Regions from separate parts of the Mesorhizobium sp. B2-3-5 genome, predicted to be linked through region 1. Evidence: predicted binding sites of a transcription regulator. Region 1 holds the regulator's gene; the other holds the start of a gene.
What was found. Region 1 encodes PhoB, which activates phosphate uptake and scavenging genes when phosphate is short. Its sites were predicted from a motif close to TGTCATNNANCTGTCAT; they were not measured.
Positions count from the first base shown of each region.

Region 2: a site for PhoB is predicted at 5,112-5,128, ahead of FJ958_RS04315 (PhoX family phosphatase). Genes of this name have one in related genera too.

Region 1 covers NZ_VFVX01000008.1:206,044-214,072, reverse strand. Annotated here, with positions in the region: gene pstS (phosphate ABC transporter substrate-binding protein PstS) at 1-297, shown strand, start outside; gene pstC (phosphate ABC transporter permease subunit PstC) at 361-1,350, shown strand; gene pstA (phosphate ABC transporter permease PstA) at 1,354-2,205, shown strand; gene pstB (phosphate ABC transporter ATP-binding protein PstB) at 2,202-3,005, shown strand; gene phoU (phosphate signaling complex protein PhoU) at 3,031-3,738, shown strand; gene phoB (phosphate regulon transcriptional regulator PhoB) at 3,847-4,536, shown strand; gene FJ958_RS12740 (ROK family protein) at 4,549-5,793, opposite strand; gene xylF (D-xylose ABC transporter substrate-binding protein) at 6,066-7,106, shown strand; gene FJ958_RS12730 (hypothetical protein) at 7,122-7,361, opposite strand; gene FJ958_RS12725 (sugar ABC transporter permease) at 7,351-8,029, shown strand, end outside.
Region 2 covers NZ_VFVX01000002.1:296,697-304,725, reverse strand. Annotated here, with positions in the region: gene FJ958_RS04325 (PAS domain-containing sensor histidine kinase) at 1-2,297, shown strand, start outside; gene FJ958_RS04320 (DeoD-type purine-nucleoside phosphorylase) at 2,383-3,096, shown strand; gene FJ958_RS04315 (PhoX family phosphatase) at 3,145-5,058, opposite strand; gene FJ958_RS04310 (hypothetical protein) at 5,178-5,585, opposite strand; gene FJ958_RS04300 (hypothetical protein) at 6,318-6,494, shown strand; gene FJ958_RS04295 (GGDEF domain-containing protein) at 6,546-7,694, opposite strand; gene FJ958_RS04290 (DUF72 domain-containing protein) at 7,876-8,029, opposite strand, start outside.

The sequences.
Region 1 (8,029 bases):
GCCAATGCCGACTGGAACTCACAGCCGGGTTATGGCGTCATTCTCGCCAACCAGCCGGGCGCCGAATCCTGGCCGATGACGTCCGCGACCTGGATCCTGCTGTACAAGAAGCCCGATGACGCCGCGGCGACCAGCGAAGCCCTCAAGTTCTTTGCCTGGTCCTATGCGAAGGGCGACAAGATGGCGGGTGAACTGGACTACGTTCCGATGCCGGACAAGGTCGTCAAGAGCGTCGAGGAAATGTGGAGCAAGGACATCGTCGGCAGCGACGGCAAGTCGCTCTACGCCGCCAAGTAACTCTCTTTGTCGGAGGGAGGACGCCTTGGCGTCCTCCCATTTCTTTCGAATACGAGGGGCTAGATGACCACCGTTTCAGAAGCCACGCCGTTATCGAGCGCCATGCGGTCCAGGGATGCGACAGTGCGGCGCTTCGCCTTCACGGACACGGTGTTTCGGGAGGCGACGCGCTCTTCCGCCGTTCTCGTCCTGCTCATCCTCAGCGGCGTCGCCGTCTCGTTGTTTGCCGGCTCATGGGAAGCCCTGTCCAAGTTCGGCTTTTCCTTTCTGACGACCGAGGCATGGAACCCGGTCACCGAGAATTTCGGCGCCCTGTCGCCGATCTACGGCACCATCGTCACGTCAGCCATCGCAATTCTGATCGCCGTTCCCATCGGCATCGGCATCGCCGTCTTTCTCACCGAACTTTGCCCGCGGCCGCTGCGGCGCCCGATCGGCATCGCCGTCGAGCTTCTGGCCGGCATCCCTTCGATCATCTACGGCATCTGGGGCCTGTTCGTGTTCGCACCGTTCCTGCAGACGACGGTACAGCCTTTCATCATCGACATCTTTCACAACGTGCCCGGGCTCTCCAGCCTGTTCGCCGGCCCGCCATACGGCATCGGCCTGCTGACGTCGTCGCTCATCCTGGCCATCATGGTGCTGCCGTTCATCACCTCGATCACCAAGGACGTGTTCGACACAGTGCCGGCGGTGCTGAAGGAATCGGCCTACGGCATCGGCTGCACGACCTGGGAAGTCACGCGGCGCGTGGTCATTCCCTACACCCGTGTCGGCATTATGGGCGGCGTCATGCTCGGCCTCGGCCGTGCGCTCGGCGAAACCATGGCGGTGACCTTCGTCATCGGCAACGCGCATCGTATCAGCGCCTCGCTGTTCGCGCCGGCGACGACGATCTCCGCGACGATCGCCAACGAATTCACCGAAGCCGACGGCCAACTCTACACCTCTTCACTGGTGGCGCTCGGCCTGATCCTCTTCGTCATCACCTTCATTATCCTTGCCATCGCACGCTATATGCTGATGCGCATCGACGCCCGCACGGGAGCCTGACCGATGTCGACGTCCCTGGCACTCCACAACAGACGCAAGAGAAGGAACGGCGTGATGATGGCGCTCTGCGTCGTCGCCGCCGGCATCGGCCTTGCCTGGCTGGCGCTGATCCTCGGCGCCCTGGTCTACAAAGGCCTGTCCGGCGTTTCGCTGGCGGTCTTCACTGAGATGACGCCACCGCCCGGCGATGCCGGCGGCCTGCTGAACGCCATCTATGGCAGCATCGTGATGACCGTCATCGGCGTCATCGTCGGCACGCCGATCGGTGTGCTGGCCGGTACTTACATGGCCGAATACGGACGCTTCTCGAAGCTGACCACGGTGGTGCGTTTCATCAACGACATCCTGCTGTCGGCGCCGTCGATCGTTATCGGCCTGTTCGTCTATGAGTTGCTGGTGCGGCCGATGGGGCACTTCTCCGCCATCGCCGGCGCCGTCGCGCTGGCCATCCTCGTCATCCCGGTCGTGGTGCGCACCACAGAGGACATGCTCAACCTGGTGCCGAACGCCTTGCGCGAGGCAGGCGCCGCGATCGGCGCACCGCGCTGGGTGGTCATCCGCTCTGTCGCCTATCGTGCGGCACTCTCCGGCATCGTCACCGGCATATTGCTGGCCATCGCCCGCATTTCCGGCGAGACGGCGCCGCTGCTCTTCACCGCGCTCAACAACCAGTTCTGGTCAAGCAATCTCAACGCGCCGATGGCCAGCCTGCCTGTCACCATCTTCCAGTTCGCTCTCAGCCCCTACGAGGAATGGCAGCAACTGGCCTGGACCGGCGCACTCATAATCACCTTAACGGTTCTCGGGCTGAGCATCTTCGCCCGCAGCCTTACCGGACGCAGAGAGGACAGATGAAACCGATGTTGTCCACCGATTTGAACGTGGCCGAGGCTGCCGTGGAAAAGGCCAAGATCGAGGTCAAGAACCTCAATTTCTACTATGGCCAGTCGAAGGCGCTGAAGGACATCAGCCTGTCGCTGCCCGAGCGCAGTGTCACCGCCTTCATCGGCCCTTCGGGCTGCGGGAAGTCGACGCTGCTGCGCGTCTTCAACCGCATCTACGAGCTCTACCCGAAGCAGAGCGCCGAGGGTCAGGTGCTGCTTGACGGTCGGAACATTCTCGACCGCTCGCAGGACCTCAACCTGCTGCGCACCAAGATCGGCATGGTGTTCCAGAAGCCGACGCCGTTTCCGATGTCGATCTATGAAAACATCGCGTTCGGCGTCAGGCTCTATGAGAAGATCAGCAAGGCCGAGATGGACGGCCGTGTCGAGCAGGCGCTGAAGCGCGCGGCTCTGTGGACCGAGGTCAAGGACAAGCTCAACGCCAGCGGCCTCAGCCTTTCGGGCGGCCAGCAGCAGCGTCTTTGCATCGCCCGCACCGTGGCGGTGAAGCCGGAGGTCATCCTGCTCGACGAGCCGGCCTCGGCGCTAGACCCGCTGTCGACCGCCAAGATCGAGGAGCTGATCGACGAGCTGCAGGCCGACTACACGATCGTCATCGTCACCCACAACATGCAGCAGGCGGCGCGCGTGTCGCGCCAGACGGCTTTCATGTATCTGGGCGAGCTGGTCGAGTTCGACCGTACCGAGAAGATCTTCACATCGCCCCGCGAGAAGCGCACGCAGGACTATATCACCGGCCGCTTCGGCTGATCTCACGCATACGAGGACCAGGATCATGGCCGAACACACAGTCGCTTCTTTCGACGAGGATCTCGGACAGATCAGCAGGCTGATCAGCGACATGGGCGATCTCGCCAGCTCGATGGTCGGCGGCGCCACCAAGGCGCTGCTGAACTCCGACAACGCGCTGGCACAGCGCGTTGTCTCCGACGACGTCATCATGGACGCGCGCCAGCGCGAACTCGACGATCGCGCCATCACGCTGATCGCCAAGCGCCAGCCGATGGCCGACGATCTGCGGCATGTCGTCGGGTCGATCCGCATGGCCGGCGACCTCGAACGCATTGGCGATCTTGCCAAGAACATCGCCAAGCGCGTCGGTACGGTCGGCCTGTCCACCACGCCGCGCGACCTGTCGCATTCGATAGACGCCATGGCGCAGCTGGTGCTGATCCAGGTGCAGGGCGTGATCGAGGAGTATGCGGCGCACGATGCCGAGGCCCTTGCCAAGCTGCGCGCCGACGACGAACGCATCGACGTCAAATACACCTCCGTGTTCCGCGAACTTCTCACCTACATGATGGAGGATCCGCGCAACATCACCGCTTGCACGCATCTGTTGTTCTGCGCCAAGAATCTCGAGCGGATCGGCGATCATGTGACCAACATCGCCGAGAATGCCTACTACGTGCTGACCGGTACGCAGCTGCCAGCGAATCGTCCAAAGCAGGACGAAACGGCGATGTCGGCGCCGGCGGCTTGATCGTCAGAGCGGTTCACCGTTTCACGGAAAACCGCTCTTGTTTCCATGCAATTCCGGACGGAAACCGCTTCACACTTTTCCTGGAATTGCTTTAGAGGTGACCAGTCGATGATCGCGCCACGCATCATGGTGGTGGAGGATGAGGAGCCGCTCGGCGTGCTCCTCCGCTACAATCTGGAATCGGAAGGCTATCAGGTCGAGGTGGTCCCGCGCGGCGATGAGGCGGAGATCCGCCTGCAGGAGAATGTCCCCGACCTGCTGGTGCTCGACTGGATGGTGCCGGCGGTGTCCGGCATCGAACTCTGTCGCCGGCTAAGGATGCGGCCCGAGACCGAGCGGCTGCCGATCATCATGCTGACGGCGCGCGGCGAGGAAAGCGACCGCGTGCGCGGCCTTTCGACCGGCGCCGACGATTATCTGGTCAAGCCGTTCTCGACACCGGAATTCATGGCCAGGGTCAAGGCGCTGCTGCGCCGCGCCAAGCCGGAAGTGTTGTCCAGTGTGCTCAAGGTCGGCGACATCGTGCTCGACCGCGAATCACATCGCGTCTACCGCAAGAAGAGCGAAATCCGGCTCGGGCCGACCGAATTCCGCCTGCTCGAATTCATGATGCGTCATCCCGGCCGGGTGTTTTCGCGCAGCCAGCTGCTCGACAATGTCTGGGGAGAGACGATCTATATCGACGAGCGCACGGTGGATGTGCATGTCGGCCGGTTGCGCAAGGCGGTCAACAACGGCCGCATGCCCGACGTCATCCGCACCATTCGTGGTGCAGGGTATGCGATCCGCGAGGATTGAGCGCGACGTTATTCAGGCCACGTTCTCCCCGGAGCCGGCTTTCGCCTGCATGCCCGGCGCGAAAATCTCCTGGTCGACGAAAGTCAGCGCCCGCATGGCGCAGCCCTCGCGGATCAGCGGCAACTCGTTAGGCTCGGTGTCGAAGGAAATCGATTTCGAGTGCTGGCCGCCGGCGGTCTGGGCGATGGCCTCGCGCAAGGCCGGCTCGATCAGGTCGAAGGCGGCGGCGCTGACGCCGACCATGGCGACGGGGGCGGGATCGATCAGCGCGAACAGGCTGCCGAGGCCGTAGCCCAGCGCCTCGCCGGCCCTGCGGTAGGCCTCGCGCTCGGGCCCGTCCGTTTGCCGCGCCGTCGCCGCCAGCGCCCGCATCTGCGCGTCGCTGACATCGGCCACCGGCTCGGTGTCCTCGCTGAGCTGCCTGGCGTTGCGCCAGATGGCGTAATTGCCGGCATAGGCTTCGACGCAGCCGCGCCGCCCGCAGCGGCAGAGCGCGCCGCCTGGCCGATGGATCATGTGGCCGAATTCGCCGCCCGAGGAGTGGGTGCCGGTGAAGAGCTCGCCCTTCAGCACCAGGCCCATGCCGATGCCGTGCGAAAGGAGAATGGCGATGAAGTCGTCGCGGTAGCGCTCGGGATCGCGCCAGCGCAGCGCCACCGCCATCATGTTGCAGTCATTCTCCACGGTGGCGGGGATGCCGAACTCGGCTTCGAGTATGTCGGCGAAGGCGATGTCGGTCTGCGGCGTGATGGGCGACCACAGCATTGCCCGGGCATCGGTGTCGGTGATGCCCTGGATGGCCAGCGCGACGCGGGCGACGCTGCGCACGTCGATGTCGGGATCCTCCAGGCGCCGCCGCACGATGGCGACGCATTCGCCGATCAGTGCATCGCGCGACATGGTCAGCGTGTCCAGCCGGCGCTGTTCCTCTGATATGACCTGGCCGGCATAGTCGATAACGGCGACGGACAGGAAATTCAGCGACAGCACAGCGGTCATCACCGTTGCGGCTTCCGCATTGAGGCCAAGGCCGACCTGCGGCCTGCCGCGTTTGAGCGCGCCGGCCTCGCTCGGCTTGCCTTCGGCCAGGATACCTTCGCCGATCAGATCGGAGGAAATCGCCGATATGGTGGAGTGGCTGAGGCCGGTGGTCGCGGCGATTTCGGTGCGCGAGGACTGGCCGGCCCGGCGCACCGCGGCAATCACCATCGCGCGGTTGCGCCGGCGCAGGTCGTCGTGGCGGATTCCGACCGACATGTTTTTCCCATATCCTCCCGGTCGCCGCGGTTCTTCCTGACCTCGAACACTGTCGGCAACACGATTAAATACTGGCAGAAGCGGCCGATGCTGTCATTTATTTATTGCGGGGCTCGAAAAAAGGTTCCCGGGCCCTCGAAATCCATCAGAATCATTGTTGACAGCTTTCCGGCGATGCATCACTATTTTTTTTGAGGCTCGAAAAAATAGAGCCTTTGTGCCGGCCTTCGGGCCAGTTTGGTCGCGCCATACGCGGCGCAGGGAGGATAATCATGAAGAGATTCGCAGTCGCCATCCTGGCGGGTGTCGCCATGTCACTGACGCTCGCGTCGGTCGCGCAGGCGAAGGGCAAGGTCATCGGCGTTTCTTGGTCCAACTTCCAGGAAGAGCGCTGGAAGACCGACGAGGCCGCCATGAAGAAGGCGATCGAGGCCGCCGGCGACAAATACATCTCCGCCGACGCGCAGTCCAATCCCGGCAAGCAGCTCACCGACGTCGAGAGCCTGATCTCGCAGGGCGCCAATTCGCTGATCATCCTGGCGCAGGACGCCTCGGCGATCGGCCCGGCCGTCCAGAAGGCGCTGGACGAAGGCATTCCGGTCGTCGGCTATGACCGCCTGATCGAGAACAAGGACGTCTTCTACCTGACCTTCGACAACAAGGAAGTCGGCCGCATGCAGGCCCGCGCGGTGTTCAAGGTCAAGCCGGAAGGCAACTATGTCTTCATCAAGGGCTCGGGCGCCGATCCGAATGCCGACTTCCTGTTCTCGGGCTCGATGGAAGTGCTCAAGCCGGCCATCGACAGCGGCAAGATCAAGAATGTCGGCGAGGCCTATACGGACGGCTGGCTGCCCGCCAACGCCCAGAAGAACATGGAGCAGTTCCTGACCGCCAACGACAACAAGGTCGATGCCGTGGTCGCCGCCAATGACGGCACCGCCGGCGGTGTCGTCGCGGCGCTGACCGCGCAAGGCCTTGCCGGCACAGTGCCGGTGTCGGGCCAGGACGGCGACCATGCCGCGCTGAACCGCATCGCGCTCGGCACGCAGACCGTGTCGGTGTGGAAGGACGCGCGTGAGCTCGGCAGGAATGCCGCCGAGATCGCCTCGCAGCTGGCTGACGGCAAGAAGATGACCGACATCGCCGGCGTGAAGGACTTCACGACGCCTGGCGGCAACACCGTCAAGTCGCTGTTCCTGACCCCGGTCGCCATCACCAAGGACAATCTCAACGTCGTCATCGATGCCGGCTGGATCAAGAAGGACGAAGTCTGCGCGGGCGTCGCCGCCGGCACCGTCGCGGCCTGCAACTAAGCTGGCCTGTTTCTCTCAGATATAGACGCCGCGGCCCTGGAACGGTTCAGTGTTTCTTGAATCGCTGAACCGTTCCAGCCCATTGTTTCCCGCAATTCCGGATGCAAAACCGCCACGCACTTTTCCTGGAATTGCTTCAAAGCCGCGGCGTTTTCTCAAAAAGATTTGTGTTTCCGCATCAGGCGGATAGCTTCTAGGCTGGGCTCCGGCGTCCGCGCCAGACGGCGGCCAGTGGGAGGAAATCATGACCGACACGACGTCCAACCCGCCGCAGGTCGATACCGCACGCGCCTCGGAACTCGGCGCGGTTGCCCGCTTCCTGAAGGCAACCGAGATCGACACCCGCATGCTCGGCATGATTGGCGCTCTGTTGCTGATCTGGGTCGGACTGCACGTGATTTCGAGCCTGCGTCTGGGCGTCAATCCGCTCGATTTCGACAGCCGCACCTTTCTCACGCCGCGCAATCTATGGAACCTTTCAGTACAAAGCTCCGCGGTTGCCATCATGGCCTGCGGCATGGTGCTGGTCATCGTCATGCGCAACATCGACCTGTCCGTCGGCTCGGCCGAGGGCCTGATCGGCATGGTCATGGGTTTTGCCCAGGTGCATTTCCTGGTGCGGTTTGTCGGGCTTGAACTCGGCAATCCGTGGATCTGGGTGCTCGCGCTGTTCATCGGCCTGGTGCTGGGCCTGCTGATCGGCGCCTTCCAGGGCTTCATCATCGCCTATCTCGAAGTGCCGGCCTTCATCGTCACGCTTGGCGGCCTGCTGGTCTGGCGCGGCGCTGCCTGGTGGGTCACCAGCGGCCAGACCGTGGCGCCGCTCGACGCCACCTTCCAGCTGATGGGAGGCGGGCCGGCCGGATCGATCGGCGCCACCTGGAGCTGGATCGTCGGCATCGTCGCCTGCCTCGCCGTGGTGT
Region 2 (8,029 bases), on a different contig from region 1:
CGATGTCGCAGGGCCTTCTGGTGACGGACACCAAGGGCCGCGTCGTCTACGCCAACCGTGCCTATGCCGAAATGACCGGAGCCTCATCGGCCGCCGATCTGAAGACGGTCGAGGGGCTGCTTTCGGATGTTCCCGAGGCGTCGGTGACCATTTACCGGCTGGCATCCGGCCTGCGCGACGGGCAACCGGGCGACGGTGAGTTCCGGCTGGCGCAATCGATCCGGCCGGGCGCCGAACCTGGCGCGCGCTGGTACAGGACCCGCGCCCGCACCTTCAGCGTTCCGGGCCAGCGGCTGCCCATGCTGGCCTGGCAACTCGCCGATATTTCGCAGGAGCGAGCCGAGCAGGAGCGGTTCTTCCTCGACCTGCAGAAGGCCATCGATCACCTCGACCACGCTCCGGCCGGCTTCTTTTCCGCCGACCAGGACGGCCGTGTCACCTACATCAACGCCACGCTCGCGGAGTGGCTTGGTATCGATCTCGCCAGCTTTACGCCTGGCGCCGTGACCTTGCCTGACATCGTTGCCGGCGACGGCATGGCGCTGGTGCGCTCGGTCAAGGCGGACCCCGGCACGACGCGCAATGCGGTCATCGATCTCGACCTGACGACGATGACGGGCGAGGCGCTGCCCGTGCGCTTCATGCATCGCGTTTCAGCCAGCCGGGAAGGCGTCGGCGGCCCGACCCGCACGATCGTGCTCAACCGCACGCAGGGCGAGGATGCTTCGGCCGATCTGCGCGCTTCGGAAGTGCGCTTCACCCGCTTCTTCAATTCCACGCCGATGGCGATCGCGGGCGTTGATGCCAACGGGCGCATCCTGCGCACCAATGCGCCGTTCCTGTTGCTGTTTTCCTCGGTGGTCGACCGGGACGCCGTGGATCGCCGCGTGCGCCTCGATACGGTGATCCATGAGCGCGACCGGCCGGCCTTTGCCGCTGCATTCGAGAAGGCCCGGCAGCGGCAGGCCGACATCGACCCGATCGACACTGTGCTGCCCGGCAATGAAGAGCGGCACATCCGTTTCTACGTCAATGCCGTCGCCGACGGCACCGGCGGCGAGGGGGCCGAGGAATCGGCCATCGTCTACGCCGTCGAGACGACCGAGCAGAAGGCGCTCGAAGGGCAGATGGCGCAAAGCCAGAAGATGCAGGCGGTCGGCCAGCTTGCCGGCGGCATCGCCCACGATTTCAACAATGTGCTGACCGCCATCATCATGGCGTCGGACCTGCTCCTGACCAATCACCGGCCGTCGGATCCATCCTTTCCCGACATCATGAACATCAAGCAGAACGCCAACCGGGCGGCCTCGCTGGTGCGGCAGTTGCTGGCCTTCTCGCGCAAACAGACGCTGCGGCCGGAAGTGTTGAACCTCACCGACGTGCTCGCCGATCTCAGGATGCTGCTTGCCCGCCTGGTCGGTAACGATATCAAGCTGAAGATCGACCACGGCCGCGATCTGTGGCCGGTCAAGGTCGATATCGGCCAGTTCGAGCAGGTGGTGGTCAACCTGGCCGTCAATGCGCGCGACGCGATGCCGGCCGGCGGCGACCTCACCGTGCGCACCCGCAACGTGACCGCCGAGGAGTGCAAGACCTTCCCCTACCGCGAACTCACCGCGGCAGACTATGTCGTGGTCGAAGTCGAGGATAGCGGCAGCGGCATCGCGCCCGACGTATTGAAGAAGATCTTCGAGCCGTTCTTCACCACCAAGGAGGTCGGCAAGGGCACTGGCCTTGGCCTATCCATGGTCTATGGCATCATCAAGCAGACCGGCGGCTTCATTTTTTGCGATTCCGAGGTCGGCAAGGGATCGACCTTCCGCATCTTCCTGCCGCGCCACATTGCGGAAGCGAAGAAGGCCGCCGAACCGGGTGACACGCCGAGCTCAGCGCCTGTCAAACCGGCTGACAACACCAAGGACCTGTCCGGTTCGGCTACCGTGCTGCTGGTCGAGGATGAGGACGCCGTGCGCATGGGCGGCGTGCGGGCGCTGACCTCGCGCGGCTACACCGTGCATGAGGCATCCTCGGGCGTCGAGGCGCTGGAAGTGTTCGAGGCCCTTGGCGGCAAGGTCGACATCGTCGTTTCGGACGTGGTGATGCCGGAGATGGACGGGCCGACCCTGCTGGGCGAATTGCGCAAGCGCCAGCCGGACATCAAGTTTGTCTTCGTGTCCGGCTACGCCGAGGACGCGTTCGCCAGGAACCTGCCGGCGGAGGCGCATTTCGGCTTCCTGCCGAAGCCGTTCTCGCTCAAGCAGCTGGCAACGATCGTCAAGGACATGCTCGAGTCGTAGCGTTCTCCCGTAATCCGTCTTGCGCAACGCCCCGACAACGCCATGATTGCGGGCGAACGGGCAGGCCGGCTTGGGGAAGCAACTGTTGACGCCACACATTGAAGCAGACAGGGGCGACTACGCCGATACGGTGTTGCTGCCGGGCGACCCGCAGCGCGCCGAATGGATGGCGAACACCTTTCTGGAAGGGCCACGTTGCGTCAATCGCAGGCGGGGCGCTCTGGGTTTTACCGGCCTTTATCGAGGCAAGCGTGTCAGCATTCAGGCAACGGGCATCGGTGTTTCGTCGTTCCTGATCTATGCGCATGAACTGTTGGATTGTCATGGCGTCCGGACTTTGATCCGCGCCGGTACCTGCGGCAGCCTGACCGCCGAGGTTAAGCTGCGAAGCCTTGTCATTTCGCAATCAGCGCGGCCCGAAAATACCCAAAGCGGTCAGGTCTTTGGTCTCTACGGCGCTGCCGCCGGCCCGGATCCGGCGCTGCTTGTCCTTGCTTTGGCCAAAGCTGCTGAACTCGGCATCGCCCTCCATGTCGGTCCGACCGTCTGCAGCGACATCTTCCATCATCCGGATGGCCGTGCCCGGTTTGCCGAGGCGCGGGCGGGCGGGGTCCTGGCGGTGGATATGGAAACCAGCGCGCTTTACCGCATTGCCGGGCATTTCGGGATCCGTGCGCTGTCGATCTGCACGGTGGTCGACCATATCGAGACCGGCGAATTGACCGACTATTCCGAACGCCAGGGGCTTTTCACCGACATGAGCCGCCTGGCCCTCGAACTCGCCACGGAAGGGCGCTGATCATTGCCACCTCAGGGGCGCGCTCGCCTCCTTTTGTGGCGCTGACCGTTATGCCCCCACCGGCTGGCCGTCCTTGCGGCGAATGGCGACAACCGAGGGCCGTGGCGGCTGGCCATCCTTGAAGTCGGGCCACAGCGACTGCGCCTTCTCAAGCGTCTCGGCGTCCTCGGATGGATGCTGGACCGAAAGGAACAGCGTGGTGCCATCCGGCGTGAAGCAGGGGCCGGTCGCTTCCGCGCCGTGCGGGCAGGTGAACAGCAGCTTTGGCAGGCCACGCGCCGGGCCTTCCGTGTCGACGCCATAGACGCCGTCGGGGAGATCGAAATCGTTGGCACCATCGGTTGCCACCCAAAGGCGGCCGGCGGGGTCGAAGGTGATGTTGTCGGGGCAGACGAACCAGCCATTGTCCGACGTGTCGGGATGGAAAGTGGCGCCGATTTTTGCATCCTTCGGATTGCCGCACAGAACGAACAGATCCCAGGTGTATTTGTCGGCGGTGTGGTCGGCGTCCGCGCCACGGCCGCCGGGGGGAATCAATTCGACGATATGACCCCAGAGATTTTCGGGCCGCGTGTTGGCCGGGTTGACCTTGGATTCGTCGCGTTTCTTGTTCTTGGTCATGACAGCGTAGACGCGGCCGGTAACTGGATTGGTCTCGATGTCCTCCGGGCGGTCCATCGGGGTCGCGCCAAGCGCATCCGCCGCCAGCCGCGTCTTCAGCAGCACCTCGGCCTGGTCGGCAAAACCGTTCTCGGCGGTGAGCTTGCCCTGGCTGTGAATCAGCGGCAGCCATGTCATCGAGCCATCGGCGTCGTAACGGGCGACAGAGAGCACGCCGTCGTCCAGGAGGCCATTGCTCGAAGCCGGGTTCGCCTTGTCGTACGCCTTTTTCGAAACGTAGCGGTACATGTATTCGAAATAGTCATCGTCGCCCATGTAGACGACGATGCGGCCGTCCTTGTTGACGACGACGGTCGAGGCCTCATGCGACATGCGGCCAAGTGCCGTGCGCTTCACCGGCTTCGAGCGGGGATCGTAAGGGTCGATCTCGACCACCCAGTCGAAGCGGTTGGCTTCGTTGGGCTCCTTGTCGATGTTGAAGCGATCATGGAAACGGCCACGGCCATAGATGTCGGAGCCGTCAAAACCATAACGGTCGAGAATATCCGCGGTCGGCGCCTTCTTCGGATCGCCGCCGAACAGGTCGCAAACGCCTTCCTCACAGGTCAGCACCGTGCCCCATGGGGTGACGCCGCCGCTGCAATTATAGCTGGTGCCCAGCACCTTCGTGCCGTTCACATCGGCCGAGGTTTTCATAAACGCATGGCCGGCCACCGGCCCGGAGACGGTCATTTCGGTGTTGGCGGTGATGCGGCGATTGAGCGGGCTATCCTCGATGGTTTGCCACTTGCCGTCCTTGAGCATGATCTCGACGATCGAATGCCCCATCGCCGCCAGGCCGAGATCGACCTGTTCCCTATTCATCGTCTTGCCGGCGCCGTCCTCGGTCATGCCGGGGAACATCACATTCGGCGAGATGTACTCGTTGTTGACGCAAAGCAGACCATGGTCGGAGTTCACCGAACCCTTGGGCAACGGCATGAAGGCGATGTAGTCGCAATTGTAGCCGAAGCGCTTTTCCTGTTCGTCGGCCGCGACCGTGTTGCCGTCGAAATCCGGCAGGCCGGCGACAAGCGGATCGCCCCAGCGAGCAACGATCGTCGTTTCGTAGCCTTCGGCGGCGGCGTGGTTCTTGTCATAGACGCGCTTCAATTCGGGAAAACCGAGGGCGGAAAGCGCGGCAATGGCATGTGTTTCGCCGGCAAACAACGAGCCGACAAAGCCGCCGCCGGCGACGAGGGCGCCAGATGCAAGGCTGCCTTTCAGGAGGGCGCGGCGCGAGACGCGCTCGGCGATGACGTCGCGGATGACGGGGGAGGATGAAGACGGGAAGTCGGCCATATGTCTGCCTCTCGAGGTGGATGTGACGGCGCACCGCTGCCTATCCAGCTTCGGCAACATGTCGATGACATCGAGGCAAGTTCGAGCCGCCGAGGACACGGCCGTCGTGCAGGGTTGGGCTATTGGCTGCCGCCCTTGGTGCAGGTCGAAGCGGTGTAGGCCCCGTCGGGTTGCTTCATGATGATGTCGAAGGAGGGCGGGTTCTGGCCGTCCAGGGTTGCCTGGGTCAGTGACAGGGAATTGCCGCCGGTGGTGTAACCGCCGAGCGGTCCCAACCAGGAGATCACGCCGTTCGCGTCCATCTGGTAGTTATAGCCCTGTCGGACGGTCCCGAAGGTGACGGGGCCCGTATAGACGTTCCCCTTGATGGTGATATCGCCCAGGTTGAGGAACATGCCGAGCAGGTAGACTTCGCAGTGATAGCTGCCGTCAGGCATCTTGCCGTCGCTGAAGTCGGCCCGCGCGGTTCCTGTTGCCGCCACCAGAAGCGCCATGCCGATGAATATGCGTGAAATGCCTGTTACCATGACCTTGCTCGCCTGCAGGAGACAGCTTGCCCCAATTCCGCTCGATGCCGCAACGCCGCCATCAGACGAATGCCGGGAGAGATCAAGGCTTGGGCATTTTTTGATGACTGGATGAAAATTGAGCAAATGATGATGCGCTGCACAATTTTCTGCCCTTGAGCTTCTTATCATCGCCGTCACCCATTCAGGTGATGTCATGATAAGGCACTAATAATGTTGTGTATTTTTCCTTTCTCGGCTTGTCCCATCGGTTGGCATGGCGGTTGCTTGGCATTGTGCGGCGCCCACGGCCACACCGGCTGTCGGGCGGAAGCGTTGCCTTCGAGGGGAAGGCGCTCGACCGGAGCGCGGCGCATGACCGCGCCCGGTCGGGCATCGCATGCTGCCTTTGAGCAGAGAGATCTTTCCGCTTCTCACAGCGCGGGAGAATCTCGAATGCGGACGCCAGCAAGTTCCTTTCCGTCTAGAATCGGCGATAGACTTCGGATAGCGATCCGAACTCCGTGGCAAGCCCAATATTTGTTCCGTCCAGCCGTCTGCATCCCTGGTGAATCGGGGACTGCATGCTAGTCTTTTCTTGGCTTTTGTGAGTCGGCCGCTTCCGTATCAGTCTGGTTATCGCAGATCGAGGAGCGGCGAAGGCCGTGCAAGTTCCACGCAAGCAAAGCTTCCTAGCCTCCTGCGATCTGATTGTCGTTCAACGCGTTTGGGCACACAGGCTAAGGGACAGCCATGGAACGTTTCGTCGAAGATTACCAGAAAAGGCGGCTCACAGAGCGTGTCGACATCATAGCCGCCATCAATATCCTGAGGTCACAGGGCTGCGACTACGACGATCTGATCGAGGAGATCACCAAGGTCTTCTACGTCGACCTCGATACCTTCAATGAAATCGTGATGGCGGCGTAGGGCCGCTTTCGCCCGCCCGACAAATCACAGGCTCGATATCGATCCGCGCGGTCAGCTCGCGCGCCGCAATGGAGAGGCCGTGACGCGATTGCGGCCGCCGCGCTTGGCGTCATAGAGCGCCTTGTCGGCGGCGCTGAGCACCTTGTCGAAGCTGAGGCCTTCCTTGCTGCCAAACGCAAAACCAGCGCTAACCGTGCACGTAAGCGAGCCGGTTTCGGTCTCTATCAGGCGCGTCGAGAAAGCTGTCCGGATGCGCTCCGCCGCCGCCTCCACCGTTTCCGGCAAAGTGCGCTTCAACACCAGCGCGAATTCTTCGCCGCCCATGCGCGCGGCGACGTCGGTCTGGCGAAGATTGCCAGCGAGTTCGCTGGCGAACACCTTCAGCACCTCGTCGCCCGCCGCGTGGCCGAACTCGTCGTTGATGGCCTTGAAGTTGTCGAGGTCGAAGACGACCACCGCGGTAAAGGCGCCGACCGGGACATTACCATGCATGTCGAACAGAGCGCGCCGGTTGAGCAGGCCTGTCAGGGGATCGGTCAGGGCATTGCGGCGGTGGTGCCTCGCCAGACGACCCTGATTGAGGGCAAGCGAGAGCGCGCCAATCCCCGTCATGCTGGCGATAACCACGACGAGGCTCAATTCCTCGGCCCAGTTGCTCGGCGCATGGCCCAGGACAAGTTTTCCATCCCAGGCAAGCACCATGGCGCAGAGCGCGAAGGAGGCGGCGGTGGCCGAATAGAGCGCGGTGATGCCGATCGTCAGGGCAGGGGCTTCGTCGCGGCCTCTCCAGTATTCGAACGCCGTCGCAAACAGGAGCAGGGCGGCGAACAGGTTCTCGAACATGAAGCCGAGGCCATCATAGCCCAGAGCCATGGGCGGCAGCGCCACCGCTAGCGAACAGCAGCCAAACATGGTGTGCCGCAGCGGCGAGCCGCCCGTCCTGAACTGGTAGGCGGCACCCAGCATGACTGAGAAACCAATCAACAGGAACGCCAGAGCGGCGATGCCAAGTAGGCGCCCAGGCATGTCGATATAGGCGTCATAGACGAAGATATCACCGACCACGAACACGAGGCTGATAGCCCATGTCAGCAGGAATCGCTCCGTGCGCGCGGTCAACCACATGCCGAACAGTGTCAGGCTCAGGCAGGCGGCGGAGAATCCGACAGCCAGCAGAAGTGAAGTGTAGTCGAGCGACATGCCCCTCTTTTCCCTGCCGGCGGCGGTTCCAGCTCTGCGGCTTGGCGTCCGCGCATTCATGTAGCAAGGAAGTGTCGATAAGGTTACGATGACGCCGAAGATGCCGCGAATAGGCGCTCTGTTACGCGCAAAAGGCATTGGTGACGAGCTAACAGCGCACCCGGATGCCGACTGATGCTCGTCAGTCGGCTATGCGCTTCATCAGCGCCATGGCCCCGAACGGCGCGCGTACCTTGCCCTCGGTGATGAAATAGACAAACACGTCGCGTGGCTGCACCGGCGCGTCGGTTGCGGGATCGGCGCGCCGCAAATCGGCCGGCTGTCCGCCTTCCGCC